Regions from separate parts of the Ventrimonas sp. genome, predicted to be linked through region 1. Evidence: riboswitches for the same ligand, from Rfam matches in the RefSeq annotation. Region 1 holds a riboswitch; the other holds the start of a gene.
The links. A riboswitch is a leader RNA that binds a small molecule or an ion and turns the genes downstream of it on or off. The one in region 1 is predicted to bind cobalamin.
Positions count from the first base shown of each region.

Region 2: linked by a shared signal. The riboswitch ahead of ACMP1L_RS01735 (sirohydrochlorin cobaltochelatase) and the one ahead of ACMP1L_RS08120 (ABC transporter substrate-binding protein) in region 1 are both predicted to bind cobalamin.

Region 1 is NZ_DBFCCJ010000045.1:43,197-58,010, reverse strand. It holds gene ACMP1L_RS08175 (transporter substrate-binding domain-containing protein) at 1-196, shown strand, start outside; gene ACMP1L_RS08170 (amino acid ABC transporter permease) at 320-1,000, shown strand; gene ACMP1L_RS08165 (amino acid ABC transporter ATP-binding protein) at 984-1,730, shown strand; gene ACMP1L_RS08160 (cytidylate kinase-like family protein) at 1,745-2,344, shown strand; partial or broken gene ACMP1L_RS14065 (AAA family ATPase) at 2,508-2,770, shown strand; gene ACMP1L_RS08145 (PD-(D/E)XK nuclease domain-containing protein) at 2,763-3,233, shown strand; gene add (adenosine deaminase) at 3,258-4,265, shown strand; gene ACMP1L_RS08135 (DUF4317 family protein) at 4,262-4,885, shown strand; gene ACMP1L_RS08130 (alpha/beta fold hydrolase) at 5,078-6,118, shown strand; gene ACMP1L_RS08125 (MATE family efflux transporter) at 6,155-7,495, opposite strand; cobalamin riboswitch at 7,614-7,805, shown strand; gene ACMP1L_RS08120 (ABC transporter substrate-binding protein) at 8,002-9,093, shown strand; gene ACMP1L_RS08115 (FecCD family ABC transporter permease) at 9,155-10,222, shown strand; gene ACMP1L_RS08110 (ABC transporter ATP-binding protein) at 10,219-11,001, shown strand; gene ACMP1L_RS08105 (GNAT family N-acetyltransferase) at 11,156-11,662, shown strand; gene ACMP1L_RS08100 (AMP-binding protein) at 11,841-14,814, shown strand, end outside.
Region 2 is NZ_DBFCCJ010000012.1:6,984-21,797, forward strand. It holds gene ACMP1L_RS01685 (ABC-F family ATP-binding cassette domain-containing protein) at 1-1,194, opposite strand, end outside; gene ACMP1L_RS01690 (ABC-F family ATP-binding cassette domain-containing protein) at 1,291-2,922, opposite strand; gene fliB (flagellin lysine-N-methylase) at 3,062-4,297, opposite strand; gene ACMP1L_RS01700 (amino acid ABC transporter ATP-binding protein) at 4,383-5,150, opposite strand; gene ACMP1L_RS01705 (amino acid ABC transporter permease) at 5,166-5,819, opposite strand; gene ACMP1L_RS01710 (amino acid ABC transporter substrate-binding protein) at 5,857-6,735, opposite strand; gene ACMP1L_RS01715 (ABC transporter ATP-binding protein) at 6,853-7,953, opposite strand; gene ACMP1L_RS01720 (FecCD family ABC transporter permease) at 7,971-8,984, opposite strand; gene ACMP1L_RS01725 (ABC transporter substrate-binding protein) at 9,013-10,209, opposite strand; gene ACMP1L_RS01730 (hypothetical protein) at 10,275-11,189, opposite strand; gene ACMP1L_RS01735 (sirohydrochlorin cobaltochelatase) at 11,266-12,294, opposite strand; cobalamin riboswitch at 12,453-12,671, opposite strand; gene ACMP1L_RS01740 (hypothetical protein) at 13,001-13,135, opposite strand; gene ACMP1L_RS01745 (hypothetical protein) at 13,161-13,361, opposite strand; gene ACMP1L_RS01750 (TetR/AcrR family transcriptional regulator) at 13,363-13,941, opposite strand; gene adhE (bifunctional acetaldehyde-CoA/alcohol dehydrogenase) at 14,134-14,814, opposite strand, start outside.

The sequences.
Region 1 (14,814 bases):
CATGGCAAGCAACATCAAGGATACCGGTATTGCCATGAAGCTGGTAGATGGCACCGGCAATGATCCGGCTGAATACGGCTTTGCAATCTTTGATGACAGCAAGCAGGAGCTGGTTGATATGTTCAACGCCGGCCTGAAAGACATCAAGGATAACGGCACCTACGATGAGATCATCGCAAAATATTTAGGTGAGTAATATCGCTTAGAAACCAGAGGATGCGCCGCCGGCGCTTCCACGATATGGAAACAAGGCAGGCCCGTGCAATGCGGGCCTTGCCGGCTGTAACATTAAAACATAGAAAGAAAAAGGTGAGGCACTATGATCAAGATTATCACCACCTACGGACAGCTTCTTCTGCTTGCAATGGGACGGACCCTGCTGCTTGCATTCTTAGGTTTGATTTTCGCGTGTATTCTGGGAATGATCTTCGGACTTCTCAGTGTAGTTAAGAATAAGGCATGCAACATCATTGCACAGATCTTCGTATTCGTAATACGTGGTGTGCCGATGATCGTGCTGGCCTTCTATGTATTCTTTGGTATTCCGTATCTGCTCAACACAATTCTGGGTATCGGAAACGGCTTTACGCTGTCAGCACTTCAGGCCGGCGTTATCTGCCTTGCCTTAAACTGCGGCGCTTATATGGCTGAGATCATTCGTGCCGGCATCCAGTCTGTGGATATCGGTCAGATGGAGGCCGGAAGATCTCTGGGTCTTCCATATTGGAAAACCATGAGAAAGATCATTCTTCCCCAGGCAATCCGCACCATGATCCCGAGCATCATCAACCAGTTCATCATCACCGTAAAGGATACCTCCATTCTGTCCGTTATCGGTTTTCCGGAGCTGGTTCTGGCTGCAAAGAATGTGCAGGCAGGTACCTTTAAGTCCTTTGAGACCTGGACCATTGTCGGAATCATGTATCTGATCGTCATTACGATCCTGTCTTATCTTGCAAAAATGGTAGAGAGGAGGGTGAACCGTGGAGTTAAACGATAAAACTGTAAAGATCAAAGTCGAGAAGCTTCGCAAATGCTTCGGTGACCTGGAGGTTCTGCGGGATATTTCTACAGAAATCCATGAGGGCGAAGTGGTTGTTATTCTGGGACCGTCCGGTTCCGGTAAATCTACCTTCCTGCGCTGCTTAAACAAGCTGGAGACTACGACTGCCGGAAGCATTGTGATCGATGGCGTTAATATTTCAGAGAAAAAGGTAAACATGAATAAGGTGCGTGAGAACATCGGTATGGTGTTCCAGCATTTCAATCTGTTCAACAATATGGATGTGCTCCATAATCTGATGCTGGCTCCTACGGAGCTGAAAAAAGCAGACAAAAAAGAAGCGAAAGAGCGGGCGATGGCTATGCTGAAGCGGGTCGGTCTTGCCGAAAAGGCAGATGCGTATCCATCCCAGCTTTCCGGCGGACAGAAGCAGCGAGTTGCCATTGCGCGCGCACTGTGCATGAAACCGGACATCATGCTGTTTGATGAGCCGACCTCTGCACTGGACCCGGAGATGGTCGGTGAGGTACTGGCGGTTATGAAGCAGCTTGCCGCAGACGGCATGACCATGGTCATCGTGACCCATGAGATCGGTTTTGCCAGAGAAGTGGCAGACCGTGTTATCTTTATGGACGGCGGTTACATTGTGGAGGAAGGAACTCCGCAGGAGGTTATCTTAAATCCAAAAGAGGCACGTACCATCAGTTTCCTGAATAAGGTACTTTAGACGGAGGTGCAGCCATGGAAAAATATGTGATCACCATCTCCAGACAATACGGTTCATTCGGACGCCTGGTGGCAAAAAAGCTTTCAGAGCAGCTCCATATTGATTTTCTGGATCGTGATATTGTCGAGGAGACCGCGAAGCGGATGAATACCTCGGTCAAGCAGATCAGCCGGGAAGAAGAAATCACCCACTCTAAATTTTCGTATCTCAGCTATCCCTTTGGGCTGGGTACACCGGATGTGAGCGATGAGATCTTTCTGGTACAGCAGAGCATCATTGAGGATTTTGCCAGAAAGGGCTCCTGTATTATCGTGGGACGCTGCGGCGCCTACTGTCTCAGGAATGAGCCGAGACTTCTGCGGGTTTATATTTATGCACCTTATGAAGTCCGCTTAAAGAACTGCGTGGAGTACTTCGGCATGACCGGAAAAGAAGCCGTGCGGGCCGTGAATGAGTCCGATAAGGCGCGGGAGCATTATCACAAAAAATATATCCCCGGATATCAGAGCGATACGTTAAACAGCGACCTGTGTATCAACAGCGCATACTACAGTATCGAGGAAGCAGCTGAGCTGATCACGCAGGCAGCGAGGATGAAGTTTGGGGAGATATAAAAATACAAAACAATGAACCTGTATTTTTTAAACAGCCAGGGGGCTTGGGCCTCCTGGCTGTTTCTGCTTTTTATCTTTATTTTTATAAAAATATATGAGATAATAAAAAGCAAACAAAAGTTCCTGTAATTTTCAAATCCATAAAGCAACGGGAGGAACATGTATGAGTAAACAAAAACTTCCGGTAGGAATGGACGGGTTTGAAAAAATCCGTCGAAATGGCTTTTATTATATTGATAAAACAAAATTAATTGAACAATTATTTCTAAATTGGGAGAAGTGAATCTGTTTACGCGTCCGCGGCGTTTCGGTAAAACACTCAATATGAGCATGCTGAAGAGCTTTTTTGAGATCGGAACAGATCCGTCACTTTTTGAAGGACTCTACATTTCCGGGAATCAGGCCATTTGCGAGCAGCATGTGGGCAGTTTGGGTTTACGGATACGGAAGTGAAAAAGCTACGTTCTGGAAGGCATTTGAAGAAGGAGATACAGAAGGCATCGAGCAGTACCTGAATCGTGTGCTCAGTAATTCCATCAGCATTTTCGACACGAAAGCAAGGAAAGAAGAAAAGGAAAGCTCCTATCACAACCTGCTGGTCGGTATTCTCACGGGAAATGCGGACTGGCTCGTGAAGTCGAACGTAGAAGCAGGTGAAGGATTTGCGGATATCATCGTTGAAACGGATGATCCGGTTTCCGGTATTGTCGCGGAATTAAAGTACACGAAAGATTTTGGGGAGATGGAAGCAGCATGCCAGAAGGCGCTTCAACAGATTAAAGATCGCCGTTATCAGGAGTATCTTTTAAACGATGACCGGAAGGATATTCAACTTTATGGCATTGCTTTCTGCAAAAAAAGATGCCGGGCGATCTGTGAAAGATTATAAAAATATATTAGAGGTGAAACCCTTATGAATAAGAATGGATGTTACATTGACCTTCACGCCCATCTGGACGGAAGTGTTACCGTAGATATCGCGAAGAAACTGGCGGCGCTGCAGAACATTGCGCTGCCGGCGGACAATGATAAGGAGCTTCTGACTTTGCTTTCGGTGCCGGATTCCTGTGAGAGTCTGAATGATTTTTTACAGTGTTTTGATTTGCCGGGACGCCTGATGCAGACACCGGAGGGGCTGCAGAATGCAGTGACCCTGGTGCTGGAAAATATGGCACTGGACGGCGTGATCTATGCGGAGCTGCGCTTTGCGCCGCAGTTTCATACCCTTGGCGGCATGACCCAGGAGCAGGCGGTGCAGGCGGCAGTTGCAGGACTGAAAAATGCTCCGATTCCGGGCAACCTGATTCTGTGCTGCATGCGCGGCGAGGGTAATGAAAAGGCAAATGAGGAGACCCTGGCACTGGCGAAAAAATACCTGGTTAGGGACCACGGTGTAACAGCCATGGATCTGGCCGGAGCGGAGGCGCTGTTTCCGACGGTGAATTATCTTGACTTGTTCGAAGAAGCGAAAGCGGCAGGAATTCCGTATACCGTGCATGCCGGGGAGGCAGATGGGCCGGAGAGCGTACGCGCAGCGATTCAGACTGGAACAAAACGTATTGGCCATGGCGTCCGCAGCATGGAGGATGAATCTGTGATGGAGCTGATTCGGGAAAAGGGCATCACCCTGGAAATGTGTCCTACCAGTAACCGTCAGACCCATGCCATCCCGGATATGAAGCAGTATCCGCTGGTGCGCTTTTTAGAGAGCGGCATCCGCGTGACGGTGAATACGGATGATATGGGCATTGAGCGCACCTGTCTGTCAAAAGAGTTTGATTATCTGAAACGGGAGTTTGGACTGACTGAAGAACAGCAGAAGCAGGTGGTGCTGAACGCGGCGGACGCTGCCTTTGCCAGTGAAGAGACAAAAAAGATGCTGCGGGAGAAGATTTTGAAAGTCTATGGAGCGTCCTTATGATAAATCGCGAAGACATGCTGGAACTGACCCGGCGCATGACACCGGCCCGCTCCTCTGTGGGGCGGATTGCCGGTGCTTATTTTGATGAAGAGGGTTATGTGGATGGAACCTTCAATACGAATTTTTTAAAGCTGTCCACACCGGAGCGCACAAAGAATTTAAACCTTGCAAAGACGGTGCTATTTTCCACTACCAACGAGCAGCTGCGGGAATACCGCATCCCGGACAGTGCCAGAAAGCCGGGCGGTCTGTGGCAGCTTCTGAATGCCATCAAGCGGGATGGCATGAAAAATGACGCGTCCCTGGATCTGTTTTATGAGGTATTCAGTGAGCATTTTCAGCCGGGATATCCGTATGCGGTCTTTCTGTTTCATGGCCGGTACGATGTGCCGGTGAAGGGGACTGACAAGGAATGGCAAGAAGGTTCTGAAGAGATTTACGAGTATCTGATCCTGACCGTTAGTCCGCTGACCGGAGAGTACGAACCGGGAGAGCCGGAGTTTGGTTTTCTGTATCCGGCCTTTAAGGAGCGGGGAGCGGCGATGAATTTTGTGAATATTTTCGAGAAAAATCCGGCACGGGTGCACCGGGAACTGGGCGCCTGGATGCTGCAGGGATGAAATAGGAAACTGTAAAGAAAAAATACCGGAAACGTGTTTTGGTATGGATGCGGGCGTTGCGTGGCATGATGATAGTGATGGGAATCTGGAAATCGCGGAGATTCTGAACCGATGATTGGAAACGCGTGGATTGTAAATAAGATTTTGCGTGAGTTCATGATGAAATGTGAAAATGGAGCGTGATGATAAGATATGAAGAAACGGGATTTTTACCTGCCATCCAGTGATGGAAAGTCCAGGCTGCACTGTGTGGAGTGGATGCCGGAACCTGTAGGGCGTGTTGCGAATTCTCCGGAGCGCGCGGATTTGCCAGAAGGAAAGCCGGATCCGGCAGTGCAGAAATCCAGGGCGGAAATGAAACTCTGGGTCCAGCTTGTTCATGGAATGAATGAGCATATGGGCCGCTATGGGGAATTTGCCGCTTTTCTGGCTGAACACGGCATTGCCGTGATCGGACATGACTGCCTTGGCCATGGATCGACTGCTGCTTATGGAGCAACGGAACTTTCAAAAGAAGACCGAGGCTTTTTTGCAGCGGAAAACGGCGGAGCTTTTCTGCTGCGCGATATGCGCCGGGTGGCCAGTTATGGTGCAAAACGCTATCCGAATGCAAAACACATCATGCTTGGCCACAGCATGGGTTCGTTTTTGACCCGGCGTTATCTTTCGGCATATCCGGGAAAAGAACCAGACGGAGTTATCCTTCTGGGAACCGGTTTTCCGGCTTTACCGCTGGTGTTTACCGGCGAAATGCTGGCCTCTTTATTTGGAAAACGGAAGGGAAAGCATTACCGGAGCCGTCTGCTCTATGAGCTTTCTATCGGAAACTATAACCGGAAATTCCAGCCGGTGCGCACGGACTATGACTGGCTTACCAGAGATGAGCGGTATGTGGACCGCTTTTTGAATAATCCGCGCTGTGATTTTATTTTTACTGTTGGTGCTTACCGCGATTTCTTCCATGAGATCCATGCGGCCGAGAAGGCAGAAATGGTGGGCTATATGCCAACAGTCATTCCGTATCTGATCCTGTCCGGAGACAAGGATCCGGTGGGAGAGAATGGGAAAGGCGTGAAAAAGCTTGCCGCCCTGTATCGAAAGGTAGGCATACAGGATATCACAATGAAGCTGTATCTCGGTGCGCGCCATGAAGTGCTCAATGAGGTGAACCGTGAAGAGGTATTTGAGGATATCCTGAGGTGGCTGACAGAGAAATATAACATCATATTCTAAAGTCTGATATCAGCGCCGTTCTGTCCGTTTGCATGCTCAGGATGCCTTCTGTCCGGGCTGTTTTTTCATCCACACAAAGGCAATGGCGCAGATCAATACAGAAAGCAGGGATCCTGCCGGAGCAGCACAGCCCATGGGAAACAGGTTGTCCGGATAGTATTTTGATGCCAGATAGGCCAGCGGAATGCGGGCACAGACAACGGAAAGAATGTTGTGTAAAAAGGAGATTCCGGAAACTCCGTAAGCACAGAAATATCCGCTGAAACAGAAGTGGATTCCGGCAAAAACGCAGTCCCAGATATAACTGTGCAGGTACTGGCTGCCCAGACGGATGACATCGGCATTGCCTGAAAAAAGGCTGACAATATGGTGTCCGGTAAACTGCATGAGAATGGAAATCACAATACCATAGGACACCGCAATGGTGGTGGCACAGGCCAGTGTCTGGCTTGCCCGATCGTGCTTTCCGGCACCAATATTCTGTGCGCACAGGGCTGAAACGGTAGACAGCATAGAGGACGGAACCAGAAAAAACAGGCTGATCATTTTTTCCACAATGCCAACTGCAGCAGCGTCATTTAAGCCGCGCCGGTTGGCAATAATGGTGATGACAATGAAGGCAATCTGGATAAATCCGTCCTGCATGGCGATCGGAAATCCGATTTTTAAGAGACTGCCCATCATGCTTCGGACCGGTTTTAAATCTGCAAAATGAAATTCCGGGATCATGCGTTTGCGACAGATCATGGTCAGGGAAATCAGCACGCTGATGGTCTGGGACAGGGTGGTGCCAAGCGCCGCGCCTGTGGGACCAAGCTTCAGCACGCCGATGAACAGATAATCCAGGGCAATATTAAAAGCACAGGCAATCGCAATGAAAAACATAGGACTCTTCGAGTCTCCTATGCCGCGGAAAATGGAGCTGATGATGTTGTAGGCTGTGATAAACGGGATACCGAGAAAACAGATGGTCAGGTAGCTGATGGTACTGCTGACAGCTTCCTCCGGGGTGGACATGACAGCCACAATGGGTTTTACAAAACAGAGCAGGATTGCGGTCAGAGCAACGGACAGCAGCATGAACAAAGATGCCGTGTTGCCGACGGCCAGGTTCACCTGCCTGCGGTCCTGCGCGCCCACTGCACGTCCGGTCATAACCGTGGTGCCCATAGCCAGCCCTACGATCATGACGGTAAGCATGTGCATGACCTGACTGCCGATAGAGACAGCGGTGGTGCTGTCTACAGAGTTAAACTGTCCGATGATGAGCAGATCTGCGGTGCCGTACAGGGTCTGTAAAAAATAGGAAAGAAAGTATGGCAGTGAGAAAGAGAAAATGGTTTTTGGGATACTGCCGGTAGTCAAATTGCGTTCCATTTGTATAGCTCCTTATCGTTCGATTCTGATTTGATTATACTGGAAAAAAAGGATTAAGTCCATTATAATATCAGAACGGTAAAACGAAATCCAGTTGACAGTTTTTCCCTCATGCCGTAAACTATCCTACGGAATAAGTGTCGGCCGTTCGGGGCCGGTGAAAAGGGAAACGGGTGTGAGTCCCGTGCGGTGCCGCCGCTGTAAGCGCATGAAGGGCAGTCTGGATTTCACTGTTTTATATGAAAAATGGGAAGAAACCAGACAATATTGCCGCGCAAGCCAGAAGACCTGCTTTTTCCGCTTTTGCTGTCACGGTCCATGACAAGGCAAGGGAAACAAGGGCGGAGTCTGCCCTGGATGCAAAAATACGGTGCATCATCCGGTTTACTTTTAATAAGCCGGATGGTGCTTTTATTTTGTCAATATGTGTCGCAGGCCACATTTTTGCATCGCGTTCCTGCATGGGTGATACGAAAAAAAATTTCAACATCAGGAGGAAAACAATTATGAGAAACAAGAAACTGGTAATCTTAACTATGGCTGCCTGCATAACTGCAGGTCTGACAGCCGGATGCGGCGCAAAGAGCGCAGATATCGCAACAACAGCTGCAGCGGCAGCAGAGAGCACCGCAGCAGAGCCTGCGGAGAGCAGCACGGAGGTGACGGAAGCAGCTGGCGATTCCACCGCAGATGAGGCATATGAGCCGGTTACCATTACCTTAAACCTGGAGCGTTCCGGTCTGGGTGAGAACGTAGAATATACCTTCACCGAGAAGCCGTCCGCAGTGGTTGCTTCCGGCGATCAGATGGCAGATTTCTTCTTTGATCTCGGTCTGGAAGACCAGATGGCCGGTTACACCAAGGGAAGCTGCTGGAGCACTGTTTCCCAGTATCCGGCAAGAGATAAGGTGCCGCAGCTGTTAGAGGCAGGAAAGGGCATATCCAATCTTTCCAAAGAGGAGCTGGTGGCAACCGGATGTGATTTCCTGATGGGCTGGGATTCTGTATTTTCCGATAAAAACTTTGGAAAAGAGTTCTGTGATGCCAACGGAATCGCAATGTATTTCCCTTATGTATGCTCGGATAAGGCAACCTTTGAGGAGCTGTACAAAGATTATGAGACACTTGGGAAAATCTTTAAAGTAGAGGATGTGGCATCTGAGAAGATCCAGGCTATGAAGGATACGCTTCAGGAAGTAAAAGACACGCTGGGGGATGATGTTTACCAGAATCCGGTGACTGTTTTTGCATACGATTCCGGTGAGGATGCACCGTTTACCGCATGTCAGGGTATGCCGGGTGATATCATCAAGCGGGCTGGCGGTATCTCCATTTTCGATGACATTGAGGCTGGATGGGCTACTCCGTCCTGGGAGGAAGTGGTAGAGCGTGACCCGGATGTAATTCTGATCCTGGACTATACCGGTGACATTTCTGAGAAGAAAAATTTCCTGGAGACCAACGAGTTTACCAAAGATTTAAGAGCAGTCAAAGAGGGAAAAATCTATTCTGCATGCTGCAGTGATATGCAGGGTTCTGCAGGTTCCGCAGAGGCAGTCAGAGAGATCGCAAAGCAGCTGTATCCGGATAAGTTCTAATCAGAAACTGTTGGAATATGAGGAATTTCCTGCATGGGAAGTCCCTGTTTTTGGAGAAAACATGAAATCAGAAATCAGTAAAAAAAGTGACCGGGAAACTGGACGTTTTATAGGTACACTTCTGATGGTTCTGCTTCTGATCGCGGCAGTAACGACCATCTCCGTGACCCTGGGCGCCATCCATGTGTCACCGGATGAGATCGTAAAGATTCTGGCAAATAAGACATCTGGAAAGGATATTTTTGCGGTGTCCTGGGAGCAGAAAACAGAAAATATCATCTGGAACATCCGTTTTCCGAGGGTTATCATGGCATTTATTGTGGGAGCAGGCCTGTCTCTTTGCGGTGTGCTGATGCAGGCACTCACAAAAAATCCACTGGCAGATCCCTATGTGCTGGGAATTTCTTCCGGTGCCTCTGCCGGAGCAGTCAGCGTCATCATTCTCGGCCTGTTCAGCTTTATGGGCGGTTATTCCGTGATTTTTGGTGCGACGCTGGGTGCGGCTGTGGCCATCAGTCTTTCTCTGAGTATTGCGTCTGTAAAAGGGAGGATTACCTCTACCCAGCTGGTGCTGGCCGGAATTGCCACTTCCGCCTTGTTCTCCGCACTGACGAATCTGATCGTTTACGGGTTTAACAATGGTTCCGATAAGACCAAGATGGCGCTTTACTGGATGGTAGGCTCCTTAAGCGGAGCTACCTGGAGCCGGGTAAAATATGTGTTCATCGTGTCTGTTGTTATGATGGCAGTGATTCTGTTATTTGCGCGGGAGCTGGACATTCTTCTTCTGGGAGATGATGTGGCAGAGACGCTGGGAGCAGATACCAGACGCATCAAGCTGCTGATCATTCTGGCCTCTACCGTGCTGACCGGCGTGGTTGTTTCTGTCAGCGGTGTCATCGGCTTTGCAGGACTTGTGGTGCCTCATGTGATGCGTGGCTTTGTGGGTTCCGGCCATAAGCATCTGATCCCAATGTCTATTCTGGGCGGTGGTCTCTTTGCCATGATCGCGGATCTGATCTCCCGCATCATCATTGCGCCGGAAGAGCTTCCGATCGGTGTCATTGCGGCATTTTTTGGAGCTCCGTTTTTCCTGTATCTGATTCGGAAAGGAAGTGTGGGCCGATGAGCTTAGCTGTAAAAAATCTGGATTATGAAATCGGAAATGAGCGGATCCTGGATCAGATTTCCCTCGAAATCAAAGAGGGGGAATTTGTTGGACTGGTTGGACCGAATGGCTGCGGCAAGTCCACACTGCTGAAGCATATCTACCGGACCTATAAGCCTAAGGGGCAGACCGTCTTTCTGGATGGGAAAGATATCATGGACCTTTCAGCTAAAAAACTGGCGGGAGAACTGGCGGTCATGGCGCAGGAAAATCAGCTGGAATTTGATTTTACCGTTCGAGATATGGTTATGTTCGGACGTTACGCCCACAAGAAATTTCTGGAGGGAGATACGGCAAAGGACCGGGAGCTTTGTGAAAAATGCCTTCGGGAAGTAGGACTGAGCGGCTATGAAACACGCTCCTATTTAAGTCTTTCCGGCGGAGAAAAACAGCGTGTCCTCCTGGCCCGGGTACTGATGCAGGAAAGCCGCTACATTGTCCTGGACGAGCCGACCAACCACCTGGATGTCAGCTATCAGTATCAGATCATGGACATTTTAAGGAATCAGGATGTCACGGTATTCTCCTCTATCCATGACCTGAATCTGGCTGCGCTTTACTGTGACAGGATCATTTTTCTGTACCAGGGAAAGATTGTAGACCGCGGCACACCGGAAGAGGTGCTGACGAAAGAAAATATCCGAAAGTACTTTGGCATCGAAGCCCAGGTGACAAGAAATGCAGCCACCGGGAAGATGCAGATTTATTATCTGCCGGGGTGGGTGAAGGAAAAGGGCTGAACCGGAACCGCGGACAGATATGCCTGCTTGACGAAAAGATGGAAGAAAGCTATAGTAGAAATAGTTTTGTGAGAGAGAAGAGACCGCGGATCAGACGAAACTCAGGTCTCTTTTTTTCATAGACAAAGATGAGTATGTATAAAGGAGTTGTTTTATGTTGCAACGAATCAATGAAACTGATTTCCCAGAAATCTACCGCATTATGCAGGCTAGCTTCTCGGATGACGAATATCGCCCTTATGACGAGCAGCTTGCGCTTTTTGAAGAACCGGAATACCGGATTTATTATATGCCAGCAGGCTTTCTTGCCGTCTGGGAATTTGAATCTTTCATCTACATCGAGCATTTCGCAGTAGATCCAGCCCTTCGCAACAGCGGGACCGGCTCCGCCATGCTGCAGGAACTGGTAAAACAGTACCAGAAACCAATCTGCCTGGAGGTGGAACTTCCGGAAGATGAATTAACCCGCAGACGCATTGGCTTTTATGAACGCAATGGGTTTGTATTTAACGAATATCCTTATATCCAGCCACCCATTTCCAAAGGAAAATCCCCGGTGCCGCTGCGGATTATGACATATGGAGAGGCCATTACGCGGGAGACATTTGAAGCAATAAAAAATGTGCTCTACCGGAGTGTGTACAAGTACGGAGTATCATGATCCCGGACTGAAACTACAAATTCGCGACGGAATGTCTTGCCTGTTGTGGAAAGCAAGGCAGCAGGTCTTCTTTGGTTCAAAAATTCGAACTGGTCAAATGGTTTACACATAACGGGCCTGGTGTTATATTTGAGACAGATACATAAAATCTGTCTCATTTTTTATTTGGAGGAATCATATGATGCTTTACGAAAACACAAGAACTGTTTACGATCTGGTGCACAACGCGGCGGCAGAGCACGGAGACCGTGTTTTTTTGCAATATGAAGAAAATGGAATTATTTTCCGTGTAACCTACAAAGAATTCGCAGAAGAGTGTGATGCCATTGCAGCCTGGGCCAGGGAAAAGCGTGCGCAGGTGGGCCACAAGTTAAAGGTTGGTATTCTGGGAGTCAGCAGTCATCATTATCTGGCAGTACTGCTTGGCGTGATGAGCGGAGGCGATACCGGAATTCCGCTGGATGTCCAGCTCAACGCACAAAAGCTGGCAGACTGCTTAAACCGTTCCGATGTGGACGTACTGTTTTATGACTGGGATTTCCACCTGCTGACGGAGGAAGTGCAGGAGGAATGTCCGGAAGTGGTGGAGTATATTTCCCTGCAGCATGGAAAGCATGTGAACTGCTCCGATAAGATCTTAAAAGCCTATGAGGGGCAGCATGTGGAGTCTGACGCAAAGGCCGATGAGTGTGCCATGATCCTGTTTACCTCCGGGACCACAGGACGCGGAAAGGGCGTGATGCTGTCCAATGGAAACCTCATGGACAACAATTTCTGCACCACAGACAACAACCATCCGGAGCGGGAAATTTACTTAAATGTCCTGCCGATTCATCATGTGTTCTGCTTAAATGGAGATGTGTTTACCGTTATGCGTTATGGAGGAATCCTCTGCTTGAATCGTGATATGAAGAAGCTGGCAGAGCATATATTACTGTTTGAACCGACGGTCATCCGCATGGTTCCGATGATGGCAAAGGCACTTTACAACCGCATTGCTATCTTAAACCGGCAGCGCCCGGAGATGCCCATCCGCAAGGTAAAAGAGCAGGTGCTTGGTACCAGGCTTCACAAGATCATCAGCGGCGGCGGATACCTGGCACCGGATCTGGCAGCCAATTACCAGCGCCTCGGTATTGCTATTGCCCAGGGCTACGGCATGTCGGAGTGTTCCCCGAAAATTTCTTCCCCGGACTGGACAAGACCGGATAAGATTGCGTCCGTGGGGCGTATTGTAGACCGCTGTGAGGTGCGTATCGTGGACGGCGAGATCCAGGTCAAGAGTCCGTCTGTCATGATGGGATATTACAAGGAACCGGACAAGACTGCGGAGGCCATCACACCGGATGGCTGGCTTTGTACGGGAGATATCGGCCATGTGGACGAGGAGGGCTTTCTGTACCTGACCGGTCGGAAAAAGAACCTCATTATCTTAAGCAACGGTGAGAATGTGGCACCTGAGGAGCTGGAAAATCTCTTTGAGGATGAGCGTCTGATCGAGGATATTCTGGTGTACGGCGAGGACGATACGATCTGTGCGGAGGTATACCCGAATTTTAAATATGCGGAAGCTGCAAATATTGCCGATATTGAGAGCACGGTGGCTCAGATTATCAAAAAACACAATGAGGAACTGCCGACGTTCAAGCGCATTCTGCGCAGCAGGATAAGAGAAGTTCCTTTTGCAAAAACCTCTTCCAAAAAGATTATCCGCAGCCAGTATCTGGAGGGAAAACAGAAAGAAGAGCAGGAGGAGAAGCGTTTCCGTATGCCGGAAAATGAGCTTCAGAATCAGATTTATGACTGCATTGCCGCTGTACTGGGGCACCGTCGTTTTGGCATTGATACAGAGCTCTACGAGGCAGGACTGGATTCCCTTGGAAGCGTGCTGTTACTCACGGATCTGTACCAGATCTTAAAGGTTTCCATGACCCTGGATGACCTCTTACAGCATGCTTCGGTGCTGAAGCTGGAAGAATTTGCCCGGGAGGGAGCCGGCGCAGAGCAGGTGGATCACACAGTGCGGCAGGTCTATCCGTTAACCAATCTGCAGCTTTATTTTGCCTATGTCATGCGTGGAAATACTACGGCAAATCTGCCGTTTCTCTATAAACTGGACGAACGGACGGATCTGCGCCGCTTAAAGTTTGCGGTGGAGCAGCTTTTTGAGGTGCACCCGGAGCTAAAGGCCATCATCCAGATGGCAAAGGGCCGTTACCAGATCATCCGTGATGATAAGAGAAAGATTGACATTCCGATCGTGAGATTAAGCAATGTCCAGTGGGAGGAAACGAGAAAAGGATTGCTGTATCCGTACCTTTACGGAGAGGGTGAGAACCTGTTCCATATCGGTATTTATGAGACGGATTCCGCCAATTATTTCTTCTTTGATATTGCCCATATTATGGGGGACGGTATGACCATGAACGTGCTGTTTGAGGACTTAAACCAGCTTTATCTCGGTAGGGCTGTGGAGCCGGAAACCTACACCTTCTACGAATATATCCTGGATGAAAAGGATCGGGATGCGAGAGGACTCCGGACAAAGAATGAGGCGTATTTCCGGGGCCTGATGAAGGACTTTAAGATTCGTAAGAGCATCCTCACCCGCAAGGACTGCTACAGCCTGGAGCATGGCGTGGACGCTGATTTAAAGGGACGTTTTACGAGCCTGAACCGCCGTAATGTGAGCGCATTTTGTAAAAAGCTTGGTGTTTCGGAAAATGTATTTTTCCTGACGGCCTATAACTTAAGCATTGGCCTGTTCAGCAACGAAAAGGATACCGTTTCCTCCTCCATTCACAGCGGAAGAACCGACAGCCGCTGGAACCGTCTGGCAGGACCTTTGTTCCTTACCTATTTCTTCCGGAACAAGGAAGGTGTGGATCAGACTGTGCCGGAGCTTTTGAAGACGAATGCAACGCAGATCATGGATACCATGCGCTGCTACATATCGAACCTGCACGCAGATGAGATGTTCTTCCAGTACCAGGGGGATATCTTAAATATCGATACCGTGGGAGGGTATCCGGCAGAACGCCAGCGCATGCAGCTGGATTCTTTGCCGTTCCATCTGCAGGTATTTACTGATGCGAAGGGCTATTACTATGAGCTGCGCTACTGGGAGAACCGGTTTGACACCCGCCAGCTTC
Region 2 (14,814 bases), on a different contig from region 1:
ACTGCCCGGAAACAGAAAACGCTCCAGCATCTGGGAAGCGCTGATACTTCCGTCCTTCGTCTGCACATACTCTGCCACATTGCGGATATAGTCAATGACCTTCAGGCTCTCATCCATCGCCTCATTCTCCTGCGAGAAATAGCCGATCTTGACCGTCTGTCCGATCTCAATGGTTCCGGAATCCGGCTGTACCCATCCGGCGATCATCTTCATAAGCGTAGACTTTCCGCTTCCGTTCGGTCCGATGATGCCGACACGGTCATTTTTCAGAAAGATGTAGGTAAAATCCTTTAACAGAACTTTATTCCCGTATGCCTTGCAAAGATCCTTCACCTCTACCGTAGTACGGCCCAGACGGCTGGAGATGGACTCCATCTCCACCTCTTTGTCAAACTCCGGCGCGTCCATGTCCCGCAATGCCTCATAGCGCTGGATGTGAGCCTTCTGTTTGGTGGAGCGGGCTCTTGCGCCGCGCTGCATCCAGGCAAGCTCTGTCCGCAAAATGGTCTGACGCTTACGCTCAGAAGCCACAGCCATATCCATGCGCTCAGCCTTCAACTTGACAAAGCCCTCATAATTGGTCTGATAGCTGTAAAGCTTTCCCTTATCCAGCTCTACAATGCGGTTGGTCACGCTGTCCAGGAAATACCGGTCATGAGTGATCATCAGCAGTGCTCCCCGGAATTTCTTTAAATACTCCTCCAGCCAGTCTGCCATCTCACTGTCCAGGTGGTTTGTCGGCTCGTCCAGGATCAGAAGATCTGCCGTGGAAAGCAGTACACTGGTCAGCGCCACACGCTTTCTCTGTCCTCCGGAAAGATGTTCCACCTTCTCGTCAAAATCATAGATTCCAAGCCGTGTCAGGATATTTTTTGCACTGGCCTCGATCTCCTCCCGGGAGGAAAAATGCGGCTCATCCCGGTTATCCCGCACAATGGCATCCAGCACGGTGTCTCCTGCGGTAAATGCCGGGATCTGCGGCAGATAGCGGATATAAAGATTCCTGCGGCGCACCACAGAGCCGTCATCCGGCTCTTCCAGCCCTGCTGCAATCTTAAGAAGCGTGGATTTACCAGTGCCGTTGATACCGATAAGCCCCACCTTCTCACCCTCATTGATGCTGAACGCCGTATCATCAAACAGCAGGCGCTCCGTATAAGATTTTGTCAGATGTTCGATTGTAATTAAACTCATAAAACCTCCATAAGACGCAATTTCCTGTGAAATGAAAAAGGACGGTCCCCTTCGATCCCCTCCGGGTCGCTTAAAGGACTGCCCTTTGTTATCTTTTTAGTCTTCGTCTTTCTCCTCAACTGAGAATACAAAACGCTTTCTGGCCATCTCATCGCTCTCAAGGTACTCGTCGTAGGTAGTGATCTTATCGATCAGCTTGCCGTTTACGATCTCCATGATGCGGTTTGCGGTGGTCTGTACGATCTGATGGTCACGGGAAGAGAAGATCAGAACACCCGGGAATTTGATCAGACCGTTGTTCAGCGCAGTAATGGACTCCATATCCAGATGGTCAGTCGGCTCATCTAACATCAGCACATTGGCGCCGGAGATCATCAGCTTGGAAAGCATGCAGCGAACCTTCTCACCACCGGAAAGAACGCGGACCTTCTTCACGCCATCCTCACCTGCAAACAGCATACGGCCAAGGAAACCACGTACATAAGTTACATCCTTTTCCGGAGAATACTGGGTCAGCCAGTCTACGATGGTATCATCGCTGTCAAACTCAGCTGTGTTGTCCTTCGGGAAGTAGGACTGGGTAGTAGTCAGGCCCCACTTGTAGGAACCCTCATCCGGCTCCATCTGACCAGACAGGATCTGGAATAGAACGGTTTTTGCGCGCTCATTCGGTCCTACCAGTGCAACCTTATTATCGCGGGTCAGGGTAAAGCTGATACCATCTAAAATCTTTTCACCGTCAATGGTCTTTGATAAGTTCTCAACGGTCAGAACCTCGTTTCCGATCTCACGGAACGGGCGGAAATCGATGTACGGATACTTACGGCTTGACGGACGGATGTCGTCTAACTCGATTTTCTCCAGAGCACGTTTTCTGGAGGTAGCCTGCTTGGATTTGGAAGCGTTTGCGGAGAATCGCTGGATAAACTCCTGCAGCTCTTTGATCTTCTCCTCTTTCTTGCGGTTTGCTTCCTTCATCTGTTTTACCATTAACTGGCTGGATTCATACCAGAAATCGTAGTTACCTGCGTACAGCTGGATTTTTCCGTAGTCGATATCTGCGATATTGGTGCAGACCTTATTCAGGAAGTAACGGTCATGGGATACCACGATAACGGTATTCTCAAAGTTGATCAAAAACTCCTCCAGCCATGCGATCGCATCCAGATCCAGATGGTTGGTCGGCTCGTCGAGAAGCAGGATATCCGGGTTGCCGAACAGTGCCTGCGCAAGCAGAACTTTGACCTTTAACGCACCGGTCAGGTCCTTCATAAGATTGTAGTGATACTCGGTATCAACTCCCAGACCGTTTAACAGGTTAGCTGCGTCAGATTCAGCCTCCCAGCCATTCATCTCTGCAAACTCTCCCTCTAACTCTGCTGCCTTGATTCCGTCCTCATCAGAGAAATCCGGCTTCATATAGATAGCATCCTTCTCTTTCATAACATCATACAGACGCTTATTTCCCATGATAACGGTATCCAGTACGGTGTACTCGTCGTATTTAAAGTGGTCCTGCTGCAGGAAAGACAGACGCTGACCCTGGGTGATCACAACATCACCGTTGGTCGGTTCTAACTGTCCGGATAAGATTTTTAAGAAAGTAGACTTTCCGGCTCCGTTCGCACCGATCAGGCCGTAGCAGTTTCCCTCGGTAAATTTGATATTTACATCTTCAAATAATGCCTTTTTCCCCACACGCAGGGTAACACCATTTGCACTAATCATTCTTTCTAACACCTTTCATAAAAAAGAGGGGCATTGTCATGTCCCTCGTCTTTTGCATCATCTCTATTTTACAGGAATTTCCGTATTTTGCAAGCGCTATTCAGCGTATTTTGCAGGAATTTTAAGGTTTTTTTCCTGCTTACGCACGCTTCCACTCAATGACGGCCGCAAGCAGTGCCTTCAGACGGAATTCCTCCCGTTTCACAAGCTCATCCTCCAGAAGTCCCCGGTTCTCATCAGAATGCTCCACCTCTCTGGAAAAGCAGTGCACCAGGTCCACAATCTTTTTCTCCGGGAGATCTTCCCGCAGCCACTCCGCCATCAGCAGCTCCTCCACCAGAATCGTTGCCGCCACAGCCAGCTTCAGCTTGCCGTATGGATTATCATTGTACACAGCTCCACAAAAGTAGCCGAACACAAAGTACACCATGATCTGCTCCCTGAGAAGCTCCATGCGTGTGCCGTTTGCTGTAAGAAAAGCCCGGCGATTTGACTCATACACTTCTTTTCCGGCTCCGTAGAGGATTTCATCCATGCCGTCCCGGCGCTCAGGCCATGCACTGTCAAGTGGTTCCATCTTTTCAAACACCGTATAAAGCTCACTTGCTGTCTCAAAGCGGCTGTACTGCTCCAGACCGGCTGAGGCCAGACGGCGGCAGAAGCGTGCCACAGTGTCCCCGGCTTTGGCCTGTACAGGCTGTCCGGCATCCGTTGCAGCGTCTGCTTTCTCCTGCGCTGTCCCACACATACTTCCAACAGAATACCGGGCCAGCAGCCCGTCCACCTCATACAGCTTCTCATCCCTTATCCGGCACTGCAGGTCATGCGCCAGAGCCAGGCACAAAGCCATACGAAGCTCGCTGGATAGTCCCCGGTTTTCCAGGATCTCAAACATTACATCACGCGTTTCTTCCAGCTTGGTATACAGGAAAAAATCAAACTCCTCATCCTCGCAGCTTTCTTCTTTTTCATTCTCGCTGGAAAGAAAGCGTACCGGCTCCTTTGTTCCAAGAATGATCCTCGCTGCCTCAATACAGGATAAGCACAGCGATACCTCCCGCACACCGTCGAACACCTCTATATGGCGCGGGTAAGTCCTGCAGGTCCAGCACAGACTGTCTGCGCCCATGCCTGCATAAAGATCGCAGAGATTTTCCTCGTTCAAAAAGGCACATCGATGTTCCCGCTGCTTAAAGCACTTCTGTTTCCAGTCCACAGACTCTCTCAGGCGCGCCTTCATTGGTCCTCTCGCATGACGGTACTTCTCAAGAGACTTCGGATCGATCGTGATCGCCCACCCCGCACAGCAGGTATCCTCACATTCCGAAGCAATACACTGGAATTTTTTATAATAATGTGGATATGTATACAGCATACTCATCACTCCTAAATAAATACAACAGGCCCGGAAAGCTGCTCAGGCGGCCTTCCAGGCACAATTTTCACAATCACAATATCTTTTATTTCAACATATCTCCGTATCGTCCCAGGAAACTTTTTGTCCGCTCATTCTCAGACGCAAATACCTGTGCCGGAGCTCCCTCTTCCACGATCACCCCGTCTGCCACAAAGATCACACGGTCAGAGATATCTCTCGCAAAGGCCATCTCATGCGTTACAATGACCATGGCGATATGCAGATCCGCAAGGGACTTGATCACCTTTAACACCTCACCGGTCAGCTCCGGATCCAGTGCAGAGGTCGGTTCATCGAAGAACAGGATTTTCGGATTTAACGCCAGTGCCCTGGCAATGGCTACACGCTGACACTGACCGCCGGATAACTGACACGGATAGGCATCGGCCTTGTCCGCCAGTCCCATCTTTTCCAAAAGCTCCATCGCTGTTTTCCGCACTTCTTCTTTATCACGTTTCTGCACAGCTACCGGCGCATCCATCACATTTCTCAGCACCGAATAATGTGGGAACAGGTTAAAATTCTGGAATACCAGGCCATAATTCTGCTGGATTTTCTTCAATTCAGCTTTAGATGCATAAACAGCCTTTCCATCCGCATCATTCCACGCTGCCCTCTCTCCCAGGTAAATCAGCTCGCCACTGTCCATCGTCTCTAACATGGTCGCACAGCGCAGCAGTGTAGATTTACCGGAACCGGAGGGTCCGATGATGGAGACGATCTCGCCCTCTCCTACATGCAGAGAAATATCCTGAATGACACCAAGGTCTCCAAATGATTTTTTTACATGATTCATTTCCAGTAAGTTCATGATATTCCTCCGGGTTTATTCATAATAGGACAGTTTCTTCTCAATCCATTCCATAACAACCGCTACCACAAGGTTGAAGATGTAGTAGAATAGTCCGGCTGCCACAAACGGAATCATACTGGTCTGAGCCGATGCCAGAGCCTTCGCCATGGAAAACATCTCCAGAACACTGATGGTAAATGCAAGAGAGGTATCCTTAACCAGCGTGATCACCTCATTGGTCACCGATGGCAGAATCCGCTTGATCACCTGCGGCAGGATGATGCGGAAAAAGGTCTGACTGCGACTGTAGCCAAGAAGCTTTGCAGCTTCATACTGGCCATTTGGCATAGACTGGATACCACTGCGGTAAATCTCCGCAAAATATGCCGCATAATTGATGACAAATCCGATCATCGCCGCGATCAGACGGTAATTATTGCTCTTGATCTTAATGCCAAACAGATAGAACGGTCCAAAATAAACAACCATCAGCTGCAGCATCAACGGGGTTCCGCGCATGATAGAGATATAGGTCTTCACAATTCCCTGCAGGACCTTATTCTTCGACATTCTGCCAAAAGCAATCAGAAGACCAAGGGGCAGGGAAAACACCAGCGTCACCACAAAAATCTCTGTGCTGACCAGCATTCCTCCCGATAACTGTGATATCATAGTATTAATCTGCATAACTCCTGCTCCTTCGCCTTCTGTTTCATTTTAACTGTTATTTTCCAATCGTGGTTACATCACGGCCAAACCATTTCTCAGAAATCTCTGCCATGGTACCGTCTGCTGCCATCTCGTCCAGCGCGCCCTGGACCTTATCTCTTAACTCCTCATTGCCCTTTTTAAAGCCAATGCCGTACTCCTCGGAAGAAAGGGTCTCGTCAAGGATCACGTATTTGTCAGACTCACCTCTCTGCTCGATCTGGTAACCGGCTACGATGACATCCATTGCGATGGCATCTACGGCACCCATCTCCAGATCCATGAATGCGGTGTTGTAATCTGGGGTGGTCTGAAGTGTTCCGAAGGTTGCGCTTAACTCTGCATTATCCTTTAAAGCCGCCTCTGCGGAAGAGTCAGTCTGAACCTCAACAACCTTGCCGGCCAGATCAGCCAGAGAACTGATGCCGGAATCTGCTGCTACAACAAATACCTGGCTGTTGTCCATATAAGGAGTACTCCAGGTGTAATCATCCTCACGTCCGTTCATGGTAAAACCATTCCAGATACAGTCGATAGTGCCGGAACTCAGTTCCATATCTTTTGCATCCCATGCGATCGGCTGCGGAACAAACTCAAGACCCAGTCTGTCTGCAACCTCCTGTGCCAGCTCCAGATCAAAGCCGGTATACTGACCGTCATCTCCTACAAAGCCCATCGGCGGGAAATCCTGGTCAAAACCTACGGTAAAGGTACCACCCAGCTCGCCAGCCTCATCTGCTGCCTCAGCGGTAGTTTCTGCTGCAGTAGTTTCCTCGGCGGAAGTCTCTGCCTCAGTTGCTGCTGCGGTGGTCTCAGCCTGCTTGCTGCCTCCGCATGCAGTCATGGATACCACCATCATACCTGCCATTGCTGCGCTTAACATTCTCTTTCTCATAATTGCTTCCTCCTCATTGCTGTTCCACGATGCACGAATGATAATCCTTTCGCCGCAATGCTTATTGTACACGTACGGCGCACACGTTATCATGGTAGCATAGTAAAGTGTTTCTGTCTACCCTTTTTTCATAAAACGCTGCAGTAAATCTGCATTTTTCAGATTTCCGCTTCCAAACTCCTGTACACTGCAGATCACTGTTCTGCATTTCTCCATCACCTGAAGTGCCTCTTCATAAGCTGCTTCCCCTATTGGTTCATACGGGCGCTCCGAAATAACCTGCACAGCCAGTGCCTTTGCCACCGGATAATCCAGATCGTTCTCATGCAGTACTCCTGCTGCAAAGGGAATTCCCTGACGCTGCAGCTTCCGGTAAACCGGAATTCCGCTTCCGTTTCCGCCAATGACAAAGACCTCCGGCACACCGGATACCGGCGTAAGCTCCACAGATCCGTATTCTGCCTGATAGCTCTCTGCCCGGATTCCAAACAACGCCTCCATGTTTGCCGCAGTAAAAATTTCCTCCGGCATTCCGCATTTCCAGATTTTATTTTCCCCCACGCACACAATGTAATCCGACACCTTCTGGGCCAGATCCAGCTCGTGCATGGACATTAACACTGCCACCTGCTTCTTACGCACCAGCGTTTTTAAGATTGTCAGCAGTTCCATCTTATGGCGGATATCCAGAAACGAGGTCGGCTCATCCAGAAGAATGATCTGCGGCTGCTGGCAGATAGCCCTGGCCAGCAGGATCCGCTGTTTCTGACCATCACTGATCCGGGAAAACTCCCGGTCTTCCAGTTCTTCTGCGTGCACCATGGCAAGTGCCTCCCGCACAATAGCACGGTCCGTTTCCGACAGTATTCCGAAACGTCCGGTATGGGGATAACGCCCCATGGCCGCCACATCAAAGCAGGTCATAAGCTCTGGCTGCATCCGCTCCGTCATCATCACCGCCATCCGGCGGGCAATCTCCGTTTCCGGCCACTGTTCCATCATCCGGCCGTCCAGACTGACCACGCCCCCCACCGGCTTTAACTGTCCGGCAATGCTTTTTAAAATTGTGGACTTTCCCGCTCCATTCGGGCCGATCAGTGTCACAATTTCCCCTCGCGAAGCATGAATGCTGATCTCACGGATCCATGCCTTTCCATCATAGCCGGCCGCAAGATTTTCTGTTCTCAGATATGCCTCTTCCTGTCTCAACACTTCCATTCTCCTTTCCCTGCTGCTCATTTCCGGCTTCTGCCCCGGATCATAAGCCAGATCACCACCGGTGCTCCAAACACTGCGGTCACCGAACTGATAGAAAGCTCCGTGGGCGCAAACAGAGTCCGGGCGATCAGATCACTGAGCAGGCAGAAGACTGCGCCGCCCAGGAAGCAGCCTGGGAGCACTACAATGGGCTTTGCCGTTCCAAAGAGCCGCTTTACCAGCTGCGGCACAGCGATGCCCACAAAAGATACCGGTCCCGCAAAGGCCGTCACACAGGCCGAAAGGATGCTGGATAAAAGGATCAGCTCTGCCCGAAACCGTTTTGCATTCACGCCAAGGCTCCTGGCATACTCCTCGCCCAGCTGATAAGCGCTGATGGGCTTTGCCATGCAAAATGACAACACGGATACAGGAAGCACCACCGCCGCCATGACCCGCACCTGATCCCAGGTCGTACCGGAAAAGCTGCCCATGGACCAGTTGTGTAAATTTACAATGTTGGCGTCGTCTGCAAAGGTCACCACGAAATCCGTGATTGCAGAACAGATATAGCTGATCATAACACCGCATACCACCAGCACAGGCATCTGCCTTACCCGCCGTGCGATCACCAGTACAAACCCCATGGAAAGCATGGATCCGGCAAACGCCGCCACGATCATGGACGCGGATCCCATAAAAAGACCCTTTCCCAGAAACAGGATCATGACGAAAGCCACCACCAGCTTGGCCCCGGAAGAAATCCCCAGAACAAAAGGTCCTGCAATAGGGTTTGCAAAAAAGGTCTGGAGCAAAAATCCAGACACGGAAAGAGCCCCGCCAAGCAGCGCGGCAGCAAAAAGGCGCGGCAAACGGATGTCCCACAGGATATGAAAGGCTGTACTTTCCCGGTCTGCTCCCGACAGAATCTCACATATATCCCGAAGGGACAGGGAAACACTGCCCACGCTGAAGCTGAGTGCTGCCAGAATGACAAACAAACCTGCCAGCAGCAAAAAGACCAGCCTGCAGCGCACTGTTCGATTTTTCACACTTCCTCTCCTCCTGTCTATTCTGTGGTCACTTCAGCCGGTGCAGATAATGGAGGCTGTTCTCATCCGGCGCAACCTCCGAAAGTACTGCATGAAGATCTAAGATCATATCACCAAGTCCCATGGTTTCCTGGAACATATTTTTCCCAGTGCACCACACATTTCCGCTTTTCACTGCTTTAAAATCTTTCAGCAGCGGACTTTTCTGCAATAGCTCATCCATTGTTTGCAATTCCCCTTCTATGGTGCTGTTGTAGATCAGACAGTCTGCCTCCTTTGCTTCTGCATAAAAGGTTTCCATCTGCATATTCATGGTAGAAAGGGCATTCTCATCCGTATCAGCCGTCTTCGGTACATAGCTTCCGCCAGCCAGCTCGATCATTTTGGCCACGTAATCACCCGGTTTTCGTACATTCACCGCACCATTAGACGTAATATAGAAAAAAGCTGCGCTTTTTCCGACAGACTGTCCGGTCAGCACCGTATCAAGCTGCTGCACCTGCTCTTGAAACAACTGCTCCGCCGTCTCTTCCGCATCAAATAACACGCCATACAGCCGGATCCACTCCATTCTTCCCAGCGGATGCTCCTCATAGCTGGAACGCTCCACAAACACCGGGATCTTTAACTGCTCTAACTGTGCCTTCACATCTGGCACGTGATAGATCATCGTGGATTCCAGTGCCAGATCACAGCCGGAAGAAAGGATCTGCTCATAATCCGGTGCGCTGTATTTTCCCGCATAGGATAGTGTCCCATCTTCCATAGCCTGTCTGGCCGCATCCACATACCATCCGGACTCCTTCGTTCCGGACAGCGTGATCCGGTCCACACGGCCCAGGGCCGCAATCAGGTCCATAGCCGATGTCGCTGCCAGGTACACATGATCCAACGGTTTTTGCAAAACAGTAATCGAGGCTGGAAGCCCCTCCGGCACGGCAGCTCCTTCCGGCACCACCAGACAGGTACTGTCATCCTGCACCTGAATCAGATCGTAGCCGCCGTCATAATAATCCACCGAAAACTGCTTCGCATAGGAAAGCTCCATACTGCGCTCCGGCCTCATGTCCTTCCAGACCGGAGCAGAAGCCTTCTCCTGAGTTATTTCTGCTTTCTGACTCACTCCCGTCTCCTGCCCTGGCTTCGCCTTCCCACCGCAGGCCGAAATTTCCACAGCAAGAAGCACTGCAAGCACTCCGGTCAAGGCCCTGCGGTACAAGCACATATTCCCACATTTCCTCATATCTGCCCTCACTCTGTTACGGTTCGCACACTGTTCAATCTGCTTTCTCATTCTGTCTTGATACTCGCAGAATCAAACAGCAGCGTGTATTCAATCTCATGGGGCGTACTCATAGCCGTAGTATCGGCTGCTACCGCCATCTTCCGGTCAAACACCGTTACCGGGATTTCAAACACAGAAGTTTCTCCGCCCTGATTGACCGGAAGGAATTTTTCCTCTCCAACCTTCATATAATCGTAGTTCGGACTGCTCCACACAACCTCTGCAACCGCCTTCTGATCCTTTACGACCAGCTTCGCCGGAGATTCCACGCTCACCCTGCCGGATCCTCCCTCCATGGACACCTCCACAGTATAGCAGCCATCGGCCAGTCCCAGACTCTCTGCTGTCACCTGGGCCGCATCCGTCAGCGCATCAGCCGGAAGAGAATCCGCCCGAAATACCAGAACACGGTCATACCATTTTTCTTTCTTCTTGCTGAATGCGGCGCAGTCCAGTTCCTTATCCAATGCTTCCACCGGAACCGTGAAATGATGGCTCCCATCCGCAGCTTCCTCAAATGGGATCATCTTCTCCTCCGGCGCCTTTGCCGCTTCTTCCCCGGTTCCCATGTAAAGCTTCAGATAACCGGTACCTCCCATCTTCATATCGGCCGTCATACTGCCATCCTTCACAGTCAGTTCGCATGCCTCGATCCGAAACATGCTGGAGCTGGAATCCACCTGAATCTGGTACACTCCATCTCTTAATTCTGACGCCAAAACCGGTGTCATCCCTTCGGTCCCAACACTCTGCTGCTCTGCAGTCTCTTCCGTCGCTGCCACGGTCTCACTTACCTGTACCGACATTGTCTCGCTGCTCTGTGCCGGCAGTGTCTCTGCCTGATTTTTTCCACCGCAGCCTGCTGCCAGTACACTGCTTAAGCATACTGATGCCATAATTCCGTATATATTTTTTCTCATATTTTCATCCCTATCAAAACGGGCGGCCGGAATTCCATCCGCCGCCCATTCTCTGTCTTATTTTTATACTATTTGATTACTTCAGGCTGTCGATAGCTGCCTGCGCATGCTCTGTAAACAGCTGCTGGATCGGCTCTAACTCGCCTAAGCCACGAACCAGACAGGTTACATCGTAACCCGCTTTCTCAAACTCCTTCTTCCAGGAACCATCCTCATCGCCTGCCATATCGTTATTTGCATGGTCACCGGCAACGATCATGAGCGGCTCCAGAACAACCTTCTTGTACTCGCCCTCTTTCACTTTAGCGATAACATCTTCCAGGCTCGGCTCCGCCTCTACGGTACCTACATAGTAATGCTCATAACCCTCAGAAGCAAGCATATCCTGCATTTTTGCGTAAACAGCATTGGAGTCAGCCTCAGTACCGTGACCCATGAAGCAGATTGCGGTCTCACCGTCATCATACTCAGCGGTAGCCTCCGTAATTGCCTTGATCACTGTCTTGAAATCGTCATCACTGGTTAACAGCGGCTGGCCGATGGCTACTTTATCAAATGCGTCAGAATACTGTGCCACTTCGTCTGCAAGATCGTTGTACTCCAGGCCGTTCATCAGATGGGTCGGCTGGATGACCAGGGTCTTTACTTTATTGTCAACGGCACGCTTTAATGCCTCATCTACGTTATCGATCGTTACATCATCTCTGGATTTCACATGATCAATGATGATCTGGCTGGTAAAGCCACGTCTTACAGAATAATCCGGAAATGCCTTTTCCATTGCGTTCTCGATCGCTCCGATGGTAAGACGGCGGCTGTCGTTGTAGCTGGTTCCGAAGCTTACTACCAACAGCTCCTGTTCTCCGATCTCATCCTGATTTCTTGTGTTGTCCATAGATGCATCTCCAGTATCGTAATTTTCTTCGTCTTCCTCCTCAGCCGGAGCTTCTTTCGTCTCAGCCTCGGTAGTTTCCTCTGCCGCCTCAGTCGTGGTTTCCTCCGCTGTGGTTGCCGCTTCTTTCTCTGCCTTTCCCGCACAGCCTGCCATCATCGCAGCAGAAAGCGCAGTCACTGCAAATAATGCTGTCAGTGTTCTCTTCTTCATGATACGTCCTCCTCTAAAATGGTATGGTATAAAACCATCCGTACTGACACTATCGATTTTGGAATACCCGGAACATACCACGAACAATGGCCTGAACAACCCTGAGAAAAATTCTGAAAAGATCCTGCGGCACGACCAAGTCCTCGTGGTCTGGAATGCTCCTGTACCAACAGCAGGCAGGTTTCCTGGCTCGCAGCTCCACACACTTCAGATTACCTTCCCAGTCTTCAAAAACCAGTGGCTGCCATGCCGTTTTGACATGCGCATAATCCGGTGCTCCCTGCTTACAGTGACGAGATCGCGCAGGTTTTCCACCTGCTTCCCTTTTACCCGAAATCCTTCTATCCGATTCCGGCACCTGCTGTCCTATTTTCGATATGTCCTCATCATACCATCCACACATGGAAAAGGCAATGAAAAAGCATTATTTTCTCTTTTATATCTCCTGCCCCCTGGCCAGTTTTCTGATATACGGAACGACCATTACCGCAGCGACCAACAGAGATATTATTTCAGCCACCGGAGTTGCCCAGGCCACACCGCGAATCCCGAATATATGGTTAAACAGAAGCATAAATGGCACATCCACCGTTCCCTTGCGCAGCACGGACAGAATAATGGGCTGTCTCTTTTTTCCGGTGGCCTGAAACACAGTCAGTGCAAAAAATGTCATGGGGCTGGCAGAGCAGATAATCCGCAAAAATCTTCAGCCATACGCTACCGTCTCACGGTTATTGATGAACAGCCTGCTCACGGCAGACGCCTGTGTATACAGAAGCACCGCAATGGCCAGGGCCACGCCAAGGCTGAAGACACACAGAGTGCGGATCGCATCCAGCATACAAAACAGAAATCCCTGCGGCTGTTCAGATGCAGAATGCGCCGCAGCGTGATGCCTTTTTGCGTTCTCCACCTCCCAAAAAGCGTGAGATCAGGCTCGCCCCTCCCACACCAAACAAATTCGCGAGCGCTGTCATAAACATAAACAGAGGCACAGCCAGCGTCAGAATCGCCTGTGGAACCGGCATGCTGCAAAACAGTTCCTCATTCTTTTTTCCTTTTTCCATGTTAAGAACACCTCTTTTCGCCCTGTTTCAGGCTTTCGATATAGCACTGCACCGCAAAATGAAAGCTGTCATCCACCGCCGCCGGATAGTGGGAGAAGAACCCCTGCTCCTCCTGCGCCACAAATCCATGGACTATGGCCCGAAATAAACGCCGGTAATGAATGCTTTCCTCTTCTTTTAAATGAAAATCTTCCAGCATTTTTTTTAACGGGTCTGTAAACAGAACCGCCGCGTCATCCCGCACTCGCTTATCTTTTGCCGACATGGCCATGATCAGCCAGTATAGCTCCCGATGTTTTTTCGCAAAGTTTCTGTATGTGTCTGCCAGCTGGCGTACGGCATCTTCTCCATGCCTTCCCTCCATGGCCTGCATCTCCATCTCATTCTGAAGACACAGGCCATACCTGCAGACCTCTGCCAGAAGCATTTCCATATTATCCACATGATTGTAAAGTGAAGCCGTCTTTATCCCCAACTGCTCTGCCAGAAGCCGCATGGAAAATGCATCCCTTCCCTGCTGCTCAATCAATTCTGCCGCTGCCTTCACCACCACATCCAGATTCAATCCTTTGTGAGCCATGTTCTTTTCCCTTCCCGTAAACTAATGATATTAGTTTTTATTGTAGACTAATTTCATTAGTTATGTCAAGATTTTATTATACTTTCTCGCGGAGCGTTTTTATTTCATAGGAGGCAATTTTCTATATAATTAAAACAAAAACGCCCCGGACGCGTTTCACATATCGTCCGGGACGTTCCCATTTTTCTTATTTTATTTTCCGTAGTAAGCTCTTAAGTACATTTCTTTGATTTCACTCATCAGCGGGTATCTCGGGTTTGCGCCGGTGCACTGGTCATCAAATGCCTGTTCTACCATGGCATCCAGAGTATCCAGGAAGTATTTTTCATCTACACCATACTCAGCAATAGTCTTCTTCACGCCGACTGCTGCTTTCAGCTCCTCAATCTTCTCAATGAGCTTCTTCACTGCCTCTTCATCCGTCTTTGCCTGAATGCCAACGAAACGTGCACACTCTGCATAACGGGCCATGGTATGCGGATACTGGTACTGAGAGAAGGTTCCCATCTTTCTTGGGCACTCAGCAGAGTTATACTCTACAACCAGAGAAATCAGCAGTGCGTTAGCGATACCATGCGGCAGGTGATGGAACGCGCCCAGCTTGTGTGCCATAGAATGGCAGACACCTAAGAATGCGTTTGCAAATGCCATACCAGCCATGCAGGAAGCGTCAGCCATCTTGCTTCTTGCCTCTACGTTTCCGCCGTCATTGTATGCCGTCGGCAGATACTCAAATACGTTCTTCATAGCCTTTAATGCAAGGCCATCTGTGTAGTCTGTTGCCATAACAGAAGCATATGCCTCCAGTGCATGAGTCAGAACATCCACACCTGATGCACTGGTTAAGCCCTTCGGCTGGCTCATCATATTATC